Regions from separate parts of the Candidatus Villigracilis saccharophilus genome, predicted to be linked through region 3. Evidence: a T-box and tRNA genes for the amino acid it is inferred to sense, from the RefSeq annotation. Region 3 holds a T-box; the other regions hold tRNA genes.
What was found. The T-box of region 3 lies ahead of ileS (isoleucine--tRNA ligase). A T-box ahead of a tRNA ligase gene usually reads a tRNA of that ligase, here a tRNA-Ile.
Positions count from the first base shown of each region.

Region 1: it encodes a tRNA-Ile, which carries the amino acid that the T-box ahead of ileS (isoleucine--tRNA ligase) is inferred to sense. The anticodon was not compared.
Region 2: it encodes a tRNA-Ile, which carries the amino acid that the T-box ahead of ileS (isoleucine--tRNA ligase) is inferred to sense. The anticodon was not compared.

Region 1 covers NZ_JADJSO010000010.1:26,565-32,359, forward strand. Annotated here, with positions in the region: rRNA gene IPL17_RS04615 (23S ribosomal RNA) at 1-1,588, opposite strand, end outside; tRNA gene IPL17_RS04620 (tRNA-Ala) at 1,916-1,987, opposite strand; tRNA gene IPL17_RS04625 (tRNA-Ile) at 2,005-2,078, opposite strand; rRNA gene IPL17_RS04630 (16S ribosomal RNA) at 2,208-3,718, opposite strand; gene IPL17_RS04635 (glycosyltransferase) at 4,103-4,969, opposite strand; gene IPL17_RS04640 (glycosyltransferase) at 5,070-5,363, opposite strand; gene recR (recombination mediator RecR) at 5,407-5,795, opposite strand, start outside.
Region 2 covers NZ_JADJSO010000082.1:54,662-60,456, forward strand. Annotated here, with positions in the region: gene IPL17_RS25985 (UvrD-helicase domain-containing protein) at 1-614, shown strand, start outside; partial or broken gene IPL17_RS25990 (aldo/keto reductase) at 661-1,637, shown strand; gene IPL17_RS25995 (NUDIX domain-containing protein) at 1,638-2,090, shown strand; tRNA gene IPL17_RS26000 (tRNA-Gly) at 2,226-2,297, shown strand; gene IPL17_RS26005 (pentapeptide repeat-containing protein) at 2,554-3,429, shown strand; tRNA gene IPL17_RS26010 (tRNA-Ile) at 3,503-3,575, shown strand; gene IPL17_RS26015 (inositol monophosphatase family protein) at 3,622-4,392, opposite strand; gene rocF (arginase) at 4,395-5,294, opposite strand; gene hutI (imidazolonepropionase) at 5,313-5,795, opposite strand, start outside.
Region 3 covers NZ_JADJSO010000050.1:55,238-61,032, forward strand. Annotated here, with positions in the region: gene IPL17_RS15925 (CDP-alcohol phosphatidyltransferase family protein) at 1-475, opposite strand, end outside; gene ileS (isoleucine--tRNA ligase) at 580-3,726, opposite strand; T-box leader at 3,803-4,055, opposite strand; gene IPL17_RS15935 (S1 RNA-binding domain-containing protein) at 4,197-4,988, shown strand; one part of gene prfB (peptide chain release factor 2) at 5,039-5,795, opposite strand, start outside.

The DNA of each region.
Region 1 (5,795 bases), on a different contig from region 3:
TCAGCTCAACTGGCGGATTTACCTACCAATCTCAACGCCTAGATGGATCGCACCCAAATCCAATAATGGGCTGGCCTATCTCGTTGCGTCCTCCCATCGCACTCTCTAGCGGTTCTGGAATGTTGACCAGATGTCCATCACCTACGCCTCTCGGCCTCGGCTAAGGACTCGACTAACCCGACGCGGAATGACCTGGCGTCGGAAACCTTAGATATACGGCGAATATGGTTCTCACATATTTGTACGCTACTCATGCCTGCATTCTCACTTCTGTCCGCTCCAGTCGCCCTTACGATCGACCTTCACCGCTGACAGAACGCTCCCCTACTGCCCCAACAAATGTTGAGACCCATGGCTTCGGTACTATGCTTAGCCCCGTTAAGTTTTCCGCGCGAAGTCACTAGACCAGTAAGCTGTTACGCACTTTTTAAAGGGTGGCTGCTTCTAAGCCAACCTCCTGGTTGTTTCAGTAACCTCACCTCGTTTCCCACTTAGCATAGATTTGAGGACCTTAGCCGATGGTCTGGGCTGTTTCCCTTTCGACCCCGAAACTCATCTCCCGGAGTCCGACTGCCGTACTATGGAGAACTGGCATTCCGAGTTTGATTGGGTTCTGTAAGCTGTAAGCCCCATAGCCCATTCAGTGCTGTACCTCCAGTTCTAAACATACGACGCTAGCCCTAAAGCTATTTCGGGGAGAACCAGCTATCTCCGTGTTCGATTGGCATATCACCTCTACCCACAGGTCATCTCCTAACTTTGCAACGTTAGTGAGTTCGGGCCTCCACGAGTGTTTAGACTCGCTTCACCCTGCCCATGGGTAGCTCACACGGTTTCGGGCCTAATTCCAGCGACTATACGCCCTATTAAGACTCGCTTTCGCTACGGCTTCGGGTGTTACTCCCTTAACCTCGCCACTGAAATTAACTCGCAGGCTCATTCTCCAAGAGGCACGCTGTTAGGCATGACAAGGAACGTCCCTATTTCTAGGGGGCTCAACTTGCCGTAGCCCTTCAACTGCTTGTAAGCTTATGGTTTCAGGTTCTATTTCACTCCCCTAACAGGGGGACTTTTCACCTTTCCCTCACGGTACTAGTTCACTATCGGTCGTCAAGCGTATTTAGCCTTAGAGAGTGGACTCCCTAGATTCCTGCCGGATTAGCGTGCCCGGCAGTACTCAGGAACACGGTGGAAGATAATCAGTTTTCGCATACGGGGCTATTACCCTCTTTGGCAGGCTGTCCCACACCTTTCCGCTAACTGATCATTTTGTAACTTCCGTATTACCGGTCCTACAACCCCGATTCTGTAAACAGATTCGGTTTGGGCTGATCCCCGTTCGCTCGCCACTACTAGGGGAATTATTTCTTTTCCTCTGGGTACTTAGATGTTTCAGTTCCCCAGGTTCCCTTCACCTGGTCTATATATTCAACCAGGGATACTGTTGGTTCGCAACAGCTGGTTTCCCTATTCGGAAATCCTCGGATCAACGCCTGTACACGGCTTCCCGAGGCTTATCGCAGTGTCCCACGTCCTTCATCGGCGCTTGACGCCAAGGCATTCACCATAAGCTCTTAATAGCTTCTCCACGTGATACGGAGAAGTTGATACTTTTCTTTAATATATTACATTTTGATAAATTTTACTTTATCGGCTTTTCATCAATTGCTATTCAGTTTTTAAGGTGCATTCACCATTTGACCGGTGACCGATAGTCTTGATCTAAATCAAGAGCATCGATCGCCATTCAAAGTGTTTACTCAGCTTTATAAGGTGCAACTTCCAACAGACACAAAACGACCTGACGCTACCGCCAGGTCGCAAAATCAACCTTGAAAGCGGTGCTTTTTTGAAACTTATGTCTTCTTGCCGTTTTTCAAACTTTTATATAACTCCAGTACTGCATCTAATTCAGTGGAGATGGCGGGATTTGAACCCGCGACCTTCGCGTTGCAAACGCGCTGCTCTCCCACTGAGCTACATCCCCAGGACATGCCTGGTTAGTGGGCTTGACAGGATTCGAACCTGTGACCCCTGCGTTATCAGCACAGTGCTCTAACCAACTGAGCTACAAGCCCGGGTTTTTCCTTAGCAACTGAGAAGTGATAGGAAACGCATCTCTGCGATCCAGCGCCCAAGCTCACCGTATGGGCTTATTACAAATTGAGTAGAGCGCATCTCCTTGGAGATTTGCTCAAGAACTCTAGAAAGGAGGTGATCCAGGCGCACCTTCCGGTACACCTACCTTGTTACGACTTCGTCCTAGTCACCAGCACCACCTTCGACGGCGCCCTCCTTGCGGTTAGGCTACCGGCTTCAGGTGTTACCAACTCCCATGACGTGACGGGCGGTGTGTACAAGGCCCGAGAACGTATTCAACGCACTATAGCTGACGCGCGTTTACTAGCAACTCCAGCTTCATGCAGGCGAGTTGCAGCCTGCAATCTGAACTGAGGCCGGCTTTGGGGGATTGGCTCCATCTCGCGACTTAGCAACCCATTGTACCGACCATTGTAGCGTGTGTGTAGCCCCGGACATAAAGGCCATGCGGACTTGACGTCATCCCCACCTTCCTCCGGCTTGATACCGGCGGTCCTGTATGACACATGTAACATACAGCGAGGGTTGCGCTCGTTAGCGGACTTAACCGAACATCTCACGACACGAGCTGACGACAGCCATGCAACACCTGTGCAAGCTCCCTTGCGGGTCGTTCACCTTTCAGATCACTACCACTTGCATGTCAAACCCGGGTAAGGTTCTTCGTGTAGCATCGAATTAAACCACACGCTCCGCTGCTTGTGCGGGCCCCCGTCAATTCCTTTGAGTTTTAATCTTGCGATCGTAGTCCCCAGGCGGTAAACTTATCGCGTTAGCTGCGGCACCGATGGAGTTTAAGCCACCGACGCCAAGTTTACATCGTTTACGGCTAGGATTACCAGGGTCTCTAATCCCGTTTACTACCCTAGCTTTCGCGTCTGAGCGTCAGAAATGGTCCAGAAGATCGCTTTCGCCACTGGTGTTCCTCCCGATATCTACGCATTTCACCACTACACCGGGAATTCCATCTTCCTCTACCACTCTCAAGTCCGGTAGTATTGAACGACCTCTCCTAGTTAAGCCCAGGAGATTTCACGCCCAACTTACCGAACCGCCTGCACGCGCTTTACGCCCAGTGAATCCGGATAACGCTTGCCTCCTACGTTTTACCGCGGCTGCTGGCACGTAGTTAGCCGAGACTTATTCCTGAGGTACTGTCCTTGCTCATCCCTCAGAAAAGTGCTTTACGACCCGAAGGCCTTCATCGCACACGCGGCGTTGCTGCATCAGGCTTTCGCCCATTGTGCAATATTCCCTACTGCTGCCACCCGTAGGTGTATGGACCGTGTTTCAGTTCCATTGTGGGGGGTCACCCTCTCAGGTCCCCTACCCGTCGTAGCCTTGGTGAGCCATTACCTCACCAACTAGCTGATGGGACGCAGGTCCCTCCCAAAGCGGATTACTCCTTTAGTCATCAGTTTCTAAATCCGAAGACCACATGCGGTATTAGCAATCCTTTCGAACTGTTATCCCACACTTTGGGGTAGGTCACCAACGCGTTACTCACCCGTTCGCCACTAGGACACTTTCGTATTACTACAAAAGCACCTCGTTCGACTTGCATGTATTAGGCACGCCGCCAGCGTTCATCCTGAGCCAGGATCAAACTCTCCGCAAAAAAATTCACTCTTGCGAGTGTAAAAGTTACGGATTTACTGGTTCAACAAAAAATTTTGTTTCCTATCACTTTTCAGTTGTTAAGGTGCTTGCCATTTGAGCGAGCGGTATTCTACCCGTTCATATAACCGTTGTCAAGTCTTTTTACAGACTAAAATACCGATGCTTTTATTTCTGCATCGGCTGTCAGACTTCAAAACATTTGCTTCGAGTCTCTGACGGGAGACGGTTACTCAGTTGTAATCGATTTGTCGGGGTGACGAAATCTTTTTCATTTCTACTGGCGAAGGGCAATTATATGCATTTCCTTTCCTTTGTCAAGAGATTCAAAGACATCTCAACCTTAAAGAATCACAGCATTTTGCACTCTCGTTGCCACACTAAATCAGCCTCTGCTTTTAAATTTTTGCGAATATATCTCTATTAACTCCACCGCATTTTTGACCCCATCTTCGCTTCTTATTCGTTGGCCGATACCCTGGGCGCGTTCACAAACGGCATCCGACTCAGCCTCAGCAATTGCGCGCATTAAATTCTCAACCGAAAGATTCTTTACAAGAATGGGCTTGGGACCGGCACCTATCGCATGGACTCTGTTTCCCCAGAACGGTTGATCGGCGGTAAAAGGAACGACAATATTTGGAATCCCTGCCCGCAGCCCTGCCGCCGTTGAGCCTGCTCCGCCATGATGAATGACAAGCTTACATCTTGGCAGCAGCCAGTCATGCGGAACGGATTTAAGGTAAAGGAAATTTTCTGAAGATTCATTCTCAACCCCACCCCAACCTGAAAGAATAATTCCGCGGCTACCTGTTCGACTCAATGCTGCGCGAACAATTTCATCTATGCCTTTGGCTTTGCGATTAACCATGCTGCCAAAAGAAACACAAACGGGCGGATCATCCGCGGCAAGAAAATCAGAAAGTCCAACGGGCGGTTGGTATGATTCTTCATCAAGAAAAAAATACCCTGTTAAGTGGACATGCTCATCCCAATCGACAGGGCGCGGCAAAACACTCGAGCTATAAGCAAACAGCAACGGGGTCCGAAGGTGATGCGGACTGGCGTCAAAGGGCCAGTAAAGTTTCTTTGGATAATGAGGGTCCGGGTTTGCACGCTGCGCGGGACCATATCCGCTATTTCCACCGACCCAAAACACTTGCGTGGCGAACCAGTGTGAAAAATAGCTGAACAAGCCTGGTGGAACATTAAGCGCGGAAACATTCGGGAATTCACGTGTAGGAGCAAACATGGGAAATGTCTGCACGGAGATGTCAGGGATGTTATGTTCGCGTGCCCACGAGTGACCCCCGACAGTAAACAGAAATGAATGGATAATCAGATCTGCGCCTTCACAGGCTGGGAAAGGCAACGCGCGAGACCTGCGGCGCGATCGAGAAAATATAATTCCACATGGACGCAACGACCCGCGCAGGATTTGTACCCGCGTTATTGATCAGCCTGCTGATCTCTTCAGGGTCGCCTGCCAGCGGGATAAATGTTATTCCGTGCGAGGTTACGAACTCATTAAATTTATGCAGCGCGGCAAGCTTGACCACATGACCATTCTTCTGCAAGCCAAGCGCAAGTGCGACAAACGGCTGAACATCGCCGCGCGAACCGTAAGTGAGAATGGTTATCTTCATAATAAAAAGAGACAGCCACCTTCGAGGTGACTGTCGTTTGATTTCAGCTCATTTCCTGTCTACCAGACAAAGCGCGCAATAGCGTATTTTGATCTGCATATTCAAGGTCACCGCCCACCGGCAAACCGCGCGCGAGACGTGTAACCTTCACGCCCATCGGTTCCAATTGTTGACTCAAATAGATGGCAGTCGTATCGCCTTCCATGCTGGGATTGGTGGCGAGGATAATTTCCTTGATGCCGCCGCGTGCAACACGGGCGATCAATTGTTTGATCTTCAAGTCATCGGGACCGATACCTTCGATGGGAGACAAGACTCCCTGTAAGACATGATATTTGCCATGAAAGCCTGCCGTTCTCTCAAGCGCCAGTACATCTAAAGCTTCTTCAACAACACAGATCAAGGAATTTTCACGCTTTGGAGATTCACAGA
Region 2 (5,795 bases), on a different contig from region 3:
TTGAAAACATCGCCCTCGTCGCCGACCAGGACACTATCACCGATGCAAACGCGCCAACACTGCTCACGCTCCACGCAGCCAAGGGACTTGAGTTTGGCGCAGTCTTTATCGTCGGCCTGGATGACGGCATCATTCCGCACAGCCGTTCGTTCGATGAACCCGCCCAAATGGAAGAGGAACGCCGCCTGTTCTATGTCGGCATCACGCGCGCCAAAGACCGCCTATATTTACTGCGCGCCATTTCACGCGGCGGCCGCGGTATGTCGGAAGAAACGTACCCATCCCGTTTTCTTGAAGATGTCCCCGCCAACCTGCTGGTTGGAAAGACCCGCACGGGACGTCCTACGACTTCATTCTCCTCATCCCAAAGTTTTTACCGCACACCAAGCTCTTCCGAATCAAAGTGGACGCTTCCGCCCCCGCCCAGGTCTGCTCCTGTGGCACAGGCAGTCAGCAAATTCAAATCTGGAGACCGCGTCAAGCACCCATCATTTGGAGAAGGCACGGTTTTGGAAAGCAAGATACAAGGCAGCGACGAAACCGTTGTCATCGAATTTAAATTAGTCGGATTAAAACGCCTGGATGCAAGCCTGGCGAATTTGACGATCATATAACTCTGGAGTGAGGCAGCAAGCTGCCCCACTCCAAATGGAGGAAACAATGCAATACGTTAATCTCGGAAAAACTGGATTAAAAGTTTCCCGCCTGTGTTTGGGGATGATGACGTACGGCTCAAAATCATGGCGCGAATGGGTGTTGGAGGAAAAGGAAGCAAAACCATTCGTGGACCGCGCCCTGGAAGCAGGAATCAATTTCTTCGATACAGCCGATGTATATTCATTGGGAGAAAGCGAACGCATTACAGGTAATTTGCTGAAGGGATTAAACGCGAGAACATTATCGTTGCCACAAAGGTATTCTCCACCATGAGCGATGATGTGAACGACCGCGGTCTCTCGCGCAAACACATCTTTGACTCGATTGACAAATCCCTGAAACGCCTGCAAATGGATTATGTTGACCTGTACCAGATCCACCGTTGGGACACCAACACCCCCATCGAAGAAACAATGGAAGCGCTGAATGATGTGGTGCGTGCGGGCAAGGCACGCTATATCGGAGCGTCCTCCATGTTCGCATGGCAGTTCATGAAGGCACTTCACGTCTCGGAAATGAACGGTTGGGCAAAATTCGTCTCGATGCAGAATCACTACAACCTTGTCTACCGTGAAGAGGAACGTGAGATGATCCCGCTCTGCAAGGACCAGGGTATCGGACTGATTCCCTGGAGTCCCATGGCGCGCGGATTCTTCGCAGGCGACCGTAAACGCGGAGGCGGCGGAGAGAGTGTCCGCGCCAACAGCGACCCGTTTGCAAATGAATTATATTTTCGCGATGAAGATTTCACGGTGGCGGAACACGCAAAAGAGATCGCCAAGACGCATAATGTAACCGCTTCGCAGATCGCATTGGCCTGGGTGTTGAGCAAACCCCATATCGCCGCACCCATTATCGGGTCCAGCAAGATCGAGCATTTGGATCAGGCGATCGCCGCGCTGGAGATCAAACTTACAGACGAAGAGATCAATCAACTCGAAGAACCATATCGCCCGCATCCTATTTTGGGTCACTCGTAAATGTTCTTCCGCTTCATATATCTTGTCTTCAAAATATATTGCTTCATCTTTCGTCCGGTGCGCATGGGTGTGCGGGCAATGATGATCCAAAACGAAAAAGTCTGGCTGGTGCGTCACACGTATGTGGCAGGCTGGCACATGCCGGGCGGCGGTGTAAAACGCGGGGAAACGCTTGCAGACGCCGCGCGCCGGGAAGCCTTTGAAGAGACAGGCGCTCAACTGGACAAAATCAACTTGATTGGCGCATATACCAATTTTAGCGAATGGAAGACCGATCACACCGTTGTATTTATATGTAGAGACTTCAAGATAACAGGCGGGGCCGATGGCGAGATCGCGGAAGTGAGGGAATTCCCGCTGAAGGACTTGCCCGTAGATGTTTTTACCCCGCATAAAAAACTATTGGATGAGTACCGAACGGGAAAAGCTCTCCCGCTATTTGGAGAATGGTGACATTTCCACAATTTCACCCTCCACTTGCTCAAAATTCGAAATACCCATATAATACCCGCCTAGTTAAGGCATCAGCCTTGATGGTTAATGTTTTATCTCAACCATTTTGACGGTCAAACATATAGAGTGATCCACGCGGGAGTCGCCAAGTGGTAAGGCATCAGCCTTCCAAGCTGATATTCGTGGGTTCGAATCCCATCTCCCGCTCATATAAGTGCTTCAGCGTCAGGAGTCATATTGCATGACACTGGACTCTGAAGCACTTGATTTTTGAGCGACCTTGATTCCGCCGGCTGGCGGAGTAGAAAAGATGATCTGATATTATTGTTTTTACATATAGCTTTGTTGTACAGGCAGTTGAGGTCTAAAAGCAGGAATAATGGTATTCTTCAAACACTCGTAATCATTTTAGATCTATTGAAAGCGATGTTCATCCATAAACAATCTACATGGAGGTAGGACAATGCAATACTCAAAGGATGAGCTTTCTAAATTACTAAGGCAATCAAAACCGTTGCGGTTGCCGGATGCCGACCTAAGTCATGCTGACCTGGTTGACGCAGATCTTACCGATGCCAGATTGAGCGGCGCCAATTTAAGCGACGCCGATTTACGCAGAGCCGATCTGGTCGATGCCGACCTGACGAAATCTGATCTCAGCCGCGCCAAATTGGTTGGCGTTGATCTGCGCTGGGCTAACCTAAGCAACGCCAACTTGAATCGTGCTGAAATAAATGGCGCCAACTTGAGCGGCACAGATCTGGTGGATGCCGACCTTATCGATGCCTGGCTGACTGGCGCACGGTTGAACGAAGCCAATTTGAGCGGTGCAGATCTGCGAGGCGCTGATCTGACGAAAGCCGATCTGAGCCACTCAAAGCTGATCCGCGCCAACCTGGGCAAAGCCAACCTTAGCAGCGCCAAGTTGAATCATGCAGACTTGACCGAGGCCAACCTTCGCAGTGCCAGCCTGATCGGTGTTTTCATATGCAGTGCCAACCTAAGCGGGGCGAACCTGAATCATGCCGACCTGCGCTGGGCTAATTTAAGCAAAGCCAACCTGAGCAAAACCGACTTGAGCAGCACCAAGCTGATAAGCGCCAATATGGGGGAGTCCGACTTAAGCGAGGCTAATCTGAATAAAGCCGACTTGAGCGAGGCAAATTTGATCGGCGCCAACTTAAGTAAAGCGGACCTGACCGAAGCGAAGTTGACTGGCGCCGATTTTAGCGGTGCTAACCTGCGGTGGGCCAAGCTTACCGAAGCTGTCTACGCCAAAAGCACAAAGTTTCCTGATGGATTTGATCCGAAGGAGTCCGGGGCAATTCTCGTTCCATGAAATGTTTGAGAGCTGCGCAAGGAACAAATTACACACAAAGAGAAAAATTGACTATAATTGCGCAGTTCTACGCGGGCCCGTGGCGCAGCGGTTAGCGCAGGCGACTCATAATCGCTTGGTCGCAGGTTCGAATCCTGCCGGGCCCACAGTTATTCACATCAAAAAGGACAGGCTTTGGCCTGTCCTTTTTTGTCAATTCAATTGCTCCAACAATTTTTCATAGACCCCCGGCGCCGCAGCAAGAATGGATTGGGGAGAAGATATGTAATCCGGTTTTCCATCCGTTGCGGTGACTCGAGATCCAGCTTCTTCGGCGATGAGTCCTGCAGCGGCGATGTCCCAGGGTTTGAGGGTCAACTCCCAAAAGCCGTCGAAGCGGCCCGCGGCGACATAGCAGCCGTCCAGTGCGGCGGAACCGAGTCTGCGTACCCCCTGAGTCGTCTTGGCGAGTTTCTCAAAATTCTTGAAATTATCCTTCTCGGTATTCCATGTATCATATGGAAAGCCTGTTACCAGTAAACTTTTTTGCAGTTCAGTTGCAGCGGATGCGTGGATCGGCTTGCCGTTCAGGAATGCACCTTTGCCGCGTTCGGCAGTAAACATTTCATCGCGCAGTGGGTCATAGACTGCACCGAGTTTTACACTTCCATCATACGCAAATGCGATGGATACACAGAACAGGGGAATGTGATGTGCATAGTTCACGGTCCCGTCCAGCGGATCAATGTACCAGATGCCCTCATTGCTTCCTTGCGTTTCACCGCTTTCTTCGGCAACGATATGGCTGTCTGGAAAACGTGACTGAATTTCTTTGATCAAAAATGATTCCGAGGCATGGTCTATTTCTGTGACAAGATCGATCACGCCTTTGTAGCTGACCTGATGCTCCTTGTTATAACCATCACGCAGGATCGCGCCTGCGCCGCGCGCGAGTTGTTCAATATCGGAAAGTGTTGGTTTCATGATTATCCGCCCCAGATGCGGCGGCCAAGCGCGGACAGCGCAAACTCGACAGCGAGCGCAGCGGTTCTATTTTGTCCATCAAGGATCGGATTAACTTCAACGAGATCCATCCCAACCAGCAATCCTGTTTCGGCAATCAACTCACACGCGAGATGCGTCTCACGCTGCGAGAGTCCCGCCGGGACGGGAGTCCCAACACCGGGCGCGTGTTCAGGGTCAAGCGCATCCAGGTCAAGGGAAAGATAAATACCATCCACATCGCGACTGACACGCTCAATCGCTCGTTCAAGAACCGTGACCATCCCGTAACGGTCGATCTGTTCCATGCCCATCACCATGGCGCCGGCATTGCTCAAGTTGACCTTTTCACCAGAGTCGAGATCACGCGCGCCGATGATGGCGATCTTAGATGGGTCGATCACGGGAGTTGACTCATCCCAGAGTTGTACAAGACTTTTGTCTCCAAGACCCGCAAGGATTGCCAGCGACATACCGTGAATGTTGCCAGAAGGCGTGGTTTCAGCGGTATTAAAATCCGCGTGGGCATCTATCCAAATGACACCGATCTTTTTATTGCGCGCCGCGCCGCGCACAGAACCAATGGACAGGCTGTGGTCTCCACCCAATACAAGCGGAAAATGTTTGGCTTGCGTGGATGTGGCCACCGCGCCTGCTATACGTCGCGACACAGGAACGATGCAATCAATATATTTTAAATTTGGATTTGTGATCTGGCACATTTCAGCAATGGGGACTTCCACATTGCCTTCATCATGCACATCGTAGCCAAGCTCTTCCAGTTTTTTTTGTAAATGTGAATAACGGATCGCGCTGGGTCCCATATCCACGCCGCGGCGGTCTGCGCCAAGATCGATCGGAACACCGATAATATCAATTTGCATATTTTCTCCAGTGATTAATTACGCGGCCCGGTAATACCCAATATCCACCGAATATACACGTCCGCGTTTGATGACTTGTTTGACAAGATTTGTGCCATAGCGATATCCAAGCTGGCGATAATCTGACACAGACAGGATGAGCATGTCTGCCAGTTTTCCCACTTCGATGGAACCGATCGAATCTGACCTGCGAATTGCGTGGGCGGAATTAATAGTTGTGGCGGCGATGGCTTGTGCCGGCGTCAACTTCATTGCGCGGCAGGCCAGAGCGATCACAAACTGCATCGACTCGTTCCATGTCGTTCCCGGGTTGCAGTCTGTGGCGAGAGCGAAGATGGCATCCGCTTCAATGAGTTTGCGGGCAGGGGTGTAATCTTTTTCTGCGAGCCCGAATGGCGTGCATGGCAGAGATACCGCAACTGTGTCCGATCTGCCCAAAGCAGCAATGTCTGCATCAGAGGTACACACCAGATGATCTGCAGATGCCGCGCCCAACTCTGC
Region 3 (5,795 bases):
GCGGCAAATTCATCAGGAGCATATAGAGCGCAGCGACGTTCCAATATGATGGAAAACCTTTGAAATGATGATCGTCGGTCTTCGCATCGGTCTGTGTGAATTGATATGCAGAAGTGAGCAAAATAGAACTCGCGGCCAGCAAACGCACGCTCTCAGGCAGAACATCCGCTTTGACCAAAAACAAAGCGGGCACCATCACATAATTTAAATAATCAAGAATGTTATCGAGCAAAGCCCCGTCAACGCCGTTGGCATATTTTTTTACATCTGCCCAACGCGCCAACATGCCGTCAAAACCATCCACCAGCATGGCAATGATCATATACACGATCATCATTTTCCAATTTTTTTCAAAAATGGACAGGATCGCGAGCAAACCAAAAACCGCCCCGGTTGCGGTGAATAGATGCACGCCCCAGGCGGCGATCACTCGAAAAATATTTGGTTTATTTTCTGAAAGCATAGAATTTGTCATATTGATCCTTTGGCGCAGATAGTGATATGCAGTGAATTATAAATTAAAAAGACTTCGGAAGTTTTGAAACTTCCGAAGTCTGCCAGTTCTTTCAACTTTGTGAGCTACGCTTTTTTAATTCCAACCTTGACCTTCTCGGCTTCAAACTCATCTTCAACTACCGACGAATCTTCAGGCGGAGTCGTAAAGGATAAATTGGAGGTAAGTGTTTCAGAGGTGATGTACTCCTGATGCGCCTCAATCGCGGACCTCAAACCTGGTGTGGTCTCAACGAACATCTCTATACGGTCGGCAACATCCAACTCAGCGGCCTTGCGCAGATCCTGTACACGGCGGACAAATTCACGCGCCAAACCTTCTTGCACGAGTTCGGAGGTCAGTTCAGTAACGAGTGCGGCGACGTATGCGCCATCTTCTGCGACGGCAAAGCCTGATTTGGCTTGCGCTTTCACTTCCACTTCTTCAGAGATGATCTGGAAGGTCTCGCCACCAGCGGTTACCTCGAGCGCTTTGCCAGCCATGAATGTGGAAGCGACTTCTTCCGCATTCATCGAGAGAATCGCCTTTTGGATGGCGGGGAATTTATTGCCGTATTTCTGTCCGAGTTGTTTCGAGAAAGGTTTGATCGTATGCGAGACAGCCTCTGTTGCAGAATCAAGCAGACGCACTTCTTTGACATTCAATTCATCTGAAACGATGTCCACGTTGTTCATCAACGCCTTACGCTCAGTTGCAGTCCCAACGGAGAATGCGGCAGCAGCGAGTGGCTGGCGCACTTTTCGATTCGCCTTCTGACGCGCAGAGTGACCGAGGGAAACGAGTTTCATCACGAGGTTCATATCGCGGTTGAGCGACTCGTCAATGAACTCGTCCATCGCCACAGGCCAATCCGCAAGATGAACTGATTCAGGCGCGGTCTCATCCACAGAGCGGACAAGGTTCTGATAAAGCTCTTCCGCGAGGAAAGGCATGGCAGGTGCAAGCAGCTTCGCAAGCGTAGTCAACGCGGTATAAAGTGTCGAATAAGCTGCCTGCTTATCTGCGCCAGAGTCATTCTTCCAGAAGCGGCGGCGTGAACGGCGCACATACCATGTGGAAAGTCTTTCCACAAAAGCTTCGATGGGACGGGTGGCATTCAAGACATCATACGTCTCATATGCCTGAGTCACGTCACGGACAAGCACATTCAATTCAGAGAGCAGCCAACGGTCAAGATCATTCGTCGGCGCGGTGACAGTCAATGCCTGTGGCTTATCGAGGTTGGCGTATGTCACAAAGAATGAATACACATTCCAAAGCGTCAGCGTAAAACTGCGGATGACATCGCCAACCAAATCGGAAGAGAAGCGGCGTTCCTGCCCCGGAGGTGAGGCTGTGTACAAATACCAGCGTAAGGCATCTGCGCCATGCGCATTTAGGACATCCCAAGGCTGGACGATATTCCCCAGCGACTTGGACATCTTACGTCCTTCGGCATCCTGAATATGGCCAAGACAGATCACATTCTTGAAAGAGACTTCATCATTAAGCAAGGTGCTGATGGCATGCAGTGAATAGAACCAGCCGCGCGTCTGGTCCACGGCTTCACAGATGTAGTCCGCAGGATATTGACTTTGAAACTTGTCTTTGTTCTCAAATGGATAATGCCATTGTGCGATCGGCATGGAGCCAGAGTCAAACCAGACATCGATCAGGTCAGGGACGCGCGTCATCTGACCGCCGCAGTCTGAACAAACCCAATAGACTTCGTCCACATACGGGCGGTGCAGATCCAGTTCACTAAGATCCCGGCCGGCTTTCTCAGACAGTTCGGCCACCGAGCCGACACACTCCCTATGTTTGCATTCCAGACATTCCCAAACAGGAAGCGGCGTGCCCCAATAGCGCTCGCGTGAAAGCGACCAGTCAATGTTGTTCTCAAGCCAGTTGCCAAAACGTCCACTCTTGATGTGATCGGGAACCCAATTAATGGTGTTGTTTAATTCAACCAGACGGTCACGATGCGCGCTGGTACGGATGAACCACGAGTCGCGCGCATAATATAAAAGCGGGGTATGACAGCGCCAGCAGAACGGATACGTGTGTGTGTATTTCTCGGTGCGGAATAAAAGTCCGCGCGTTTCCAGATCCTTGATGATGAGCGGGTCAGCGTCCTTGACAAAGACTCCGCGCCAGGGAGTGACCTCAGGAATGAATGTACCGTCAGGAAGTACGGTCAGCAACACAGGCAGGTCATTCTCCTTTGCCAATTGCATATCTTCCTGGCCGAAGGCGGGAGCGATATGCACCAGACCAGAGCCATCATCAGTGGTCACGAAATCACCGAGCGCGACAAAATGCGCGGCTTTGTCCGGAGGCAGGAAGGTGAAGAGAGGCTGATATTTCACGCCTTTCAACTTCCTGCCTTTGAATGTTTCCAAGACCTTTACTTCTTCATCTTTGAATAGTTTCTCAACCAGAGATTTGGCAAGGATGAGTTTTTCTTTTGTGCCGTCATTATCGCGCTCGATGGTCACATAATCCACATTGGGGGCGGCTGCAACAGCCACGTTACCCGGCAATGTCCACGGAGTGGTTGTCCACACCAACAATGAAGTGTCAGGCTTATCCACAAGCGGCATGCGGACAAAAACCGAAGGGTCAGAAACTTCTTCGTACCCGAGAGCAACTTCATGGTCAGAGAGAGGCGTGCCGCAGCGCGGGCAATACGGGACAACTTTATATCCCTTGAAAAGCAGATCCTTATCCCAAAAATTTTTCAGGATCCACCAGACCGATTCCATGTATTCGTTTTCGTAGGTCACATACGCAGTTTCAAGATCGACCCAAAAGGCGATGCGATCAGTTAAACGCTCCCAGTCTTGAATATAGGTAAAGACGGATTTTTTACAAAGCGCGTTAAATTTATCGATGCCGTATTCTTCGATCTGCTGTTTGTTATTAAAACCAAGTTGTTTCTCGACCTCGATCTCAACCGGCAAGCCATGCGTATCCCAGCCGCCGCGGCGCGAGACATGATAGCCGCGCATGATCTTGTAACGCGGAAACATATCCTTAAACGCGCGCGCCAATACATGATGAACCCCCGGGCGCCCATTCGCAGTTGGGGGACCTTCGTAAAATACATACTCAGGTTTTCCTTTGCGCTGCTCAATGGTCTTCTTGAAGATATCCTGTTTGTTCCATAATTTCAGGATATTCTCTTCCATGGAAGAAACATCAAGTTTTGGTGATACTGATCTAAATGTCATTCATGCCTCCAACATTTTTGTAATTGCCAAAGAACACAGCAATCTAATTCTTAAATAAAAAAACCTCTCGCCTCAAAACAGAGACGAGAGCCATGCTCACGCGGTACCACTCTGATTCCCGTCATTCGACAGGCACTCAACCAAAGACCATCATCTTTGTTCCCATATAACGCCGGGCAAACGGCTCACCTACTTCTAATGATCTCTCATTAATTTCAGTTCACAGCTCCGAGATGATTTTCAATCCGCCTGGTTGATCTGCCTCACACCATATACAGACTCGCTGACGCAACCGCCACAGATTTACTCGTTCTCATCAATGCTTTTGATTTACAGATTATACTCAGGTAAAAGACAAACGACAAGACATTAACCATTCTTCTTTTTAATATCAAAATTCACATTGACGGTTTATTGTCAGACAGGTATAATCTTTTTTCGGCATTATTTCAACTAGTAGGAGTATAACTATGACAACACCCGACAGCGCACCAGCCGTTGCGCTTGAACCAAAAACCAAATTAAGCGGCAAAATTTTGAAGACAACACTCGCGGGGGCGCTTGTGGACATCGGACAAAGTGTTCCCGGTGTAATCCACATTTCACAACTCCAACAAGACGCAGTCAACAAAGTGGAAGATATTGTGAAGGAAGGCCAAACAGTCGATGTTTGGGTACGCCGCGTCAAGAAGGATCGCATTGAATTGACCATGATCGAACCGCTCGGCTTCGAGTGGAAAGAGATCGTGCCCGACATGATCGTGAAGGGCAAGGTCGTTCGCATCGAAACCTATGGCGCGTTTGTTGATTTCGGCGCAGAACGTCCCGGCTTGATCCATGTCAGCGAACTCACCCGCGGATACGTCAAGACCGCCGGAGAAGTGGTGAAGGAAGGCGAAGAGATCGAAGCGAAAGTTTTGGATGTCGATCGCCGCAAACGCCAGATCCGCTTGAGCATGAAGGCTCTTCAACCCGAGGTTGTGGAAGAAGTCAAACCTGAACGCGAAGAACGAAAACGAACACCCGGCAGCGGTGCGGATAAACGCAAGCCCAAGGGTAAGAAGCAGGAAGAAGTATACGAAATGGAAGTCGAAGCGCCCACCGAGCCACAGTACACTGCGATGCAGATGGCATGGCAGGCAGCGCTTGAACGCTCCAAGGGCCGCGGCAAGGTTCGACCGAAATCATATAAATCCGCAACTGAAGAACAGGAAAAACTGTTCAACCGTACACTTGAAAAAAGAGTTCCAAGCGGAAATTAAAACAAAAAAGAGCGGGTCTCGAACCCGCTCTTTTTTGTTATCCACTTTCACTATTTGTTGAATTCACTCTTCAAATACGCTTCCATAAATCCATTTAAATTACCGTCAAGTACAGACTGCGCATTGCCGACTTCAAACTCGGTGCGATGATCCTTTACCATTTGATACGGATGCAAAACATACGAGCGGATCTGACTGCCCCACTCGGCCTTTGTGTATTCGCCGCGCAAGATCGCCCGTTCTTCATCCCGCTCAGCGGAGCGTAATTCCAACAAACGCGCGCGCAAGATCTTCATGGCAAATTCGCGGTTCTGTGACTGCGATCTTTCATTCTGACAAGTTACAACGATCCCAGTCGGGAGATGTGTCAGACGTACGGCCGTTGCATTCTTCTGAACATTCTGCCCACCCGCGCCGGAAGAACGGAATACGTCCAGCTTTATATCACCCGGATTAATATCAACATCCGCCTCCTCCATGGAAACCTGCGGAAGAACTTCGATCAGAGCAAAGGAGGTATGCCTGCGATGAGCGGCATCAAACGGGGAGAGACGCACCAGGCGGTGAACACCTTTTTCGGAACGTAAATATCCAAAGGAATATTGACCTCCAATCGCGATCGTGACGCTTTTCGTCCCTGCTTCTTCACCTGGTGAAAAATCCAAAATATCGGCTGTAAATCCCTGATCTTCAGCCCAGCGCAGATACATGCGCTGAAGCATCGCCGCCCAGTCCTGGGAATCGGTTCCGCCTGCGCCGGCGTGAATGGCAAGAATTGCATCATCGTGATCGTACGCGCCCGAGAGC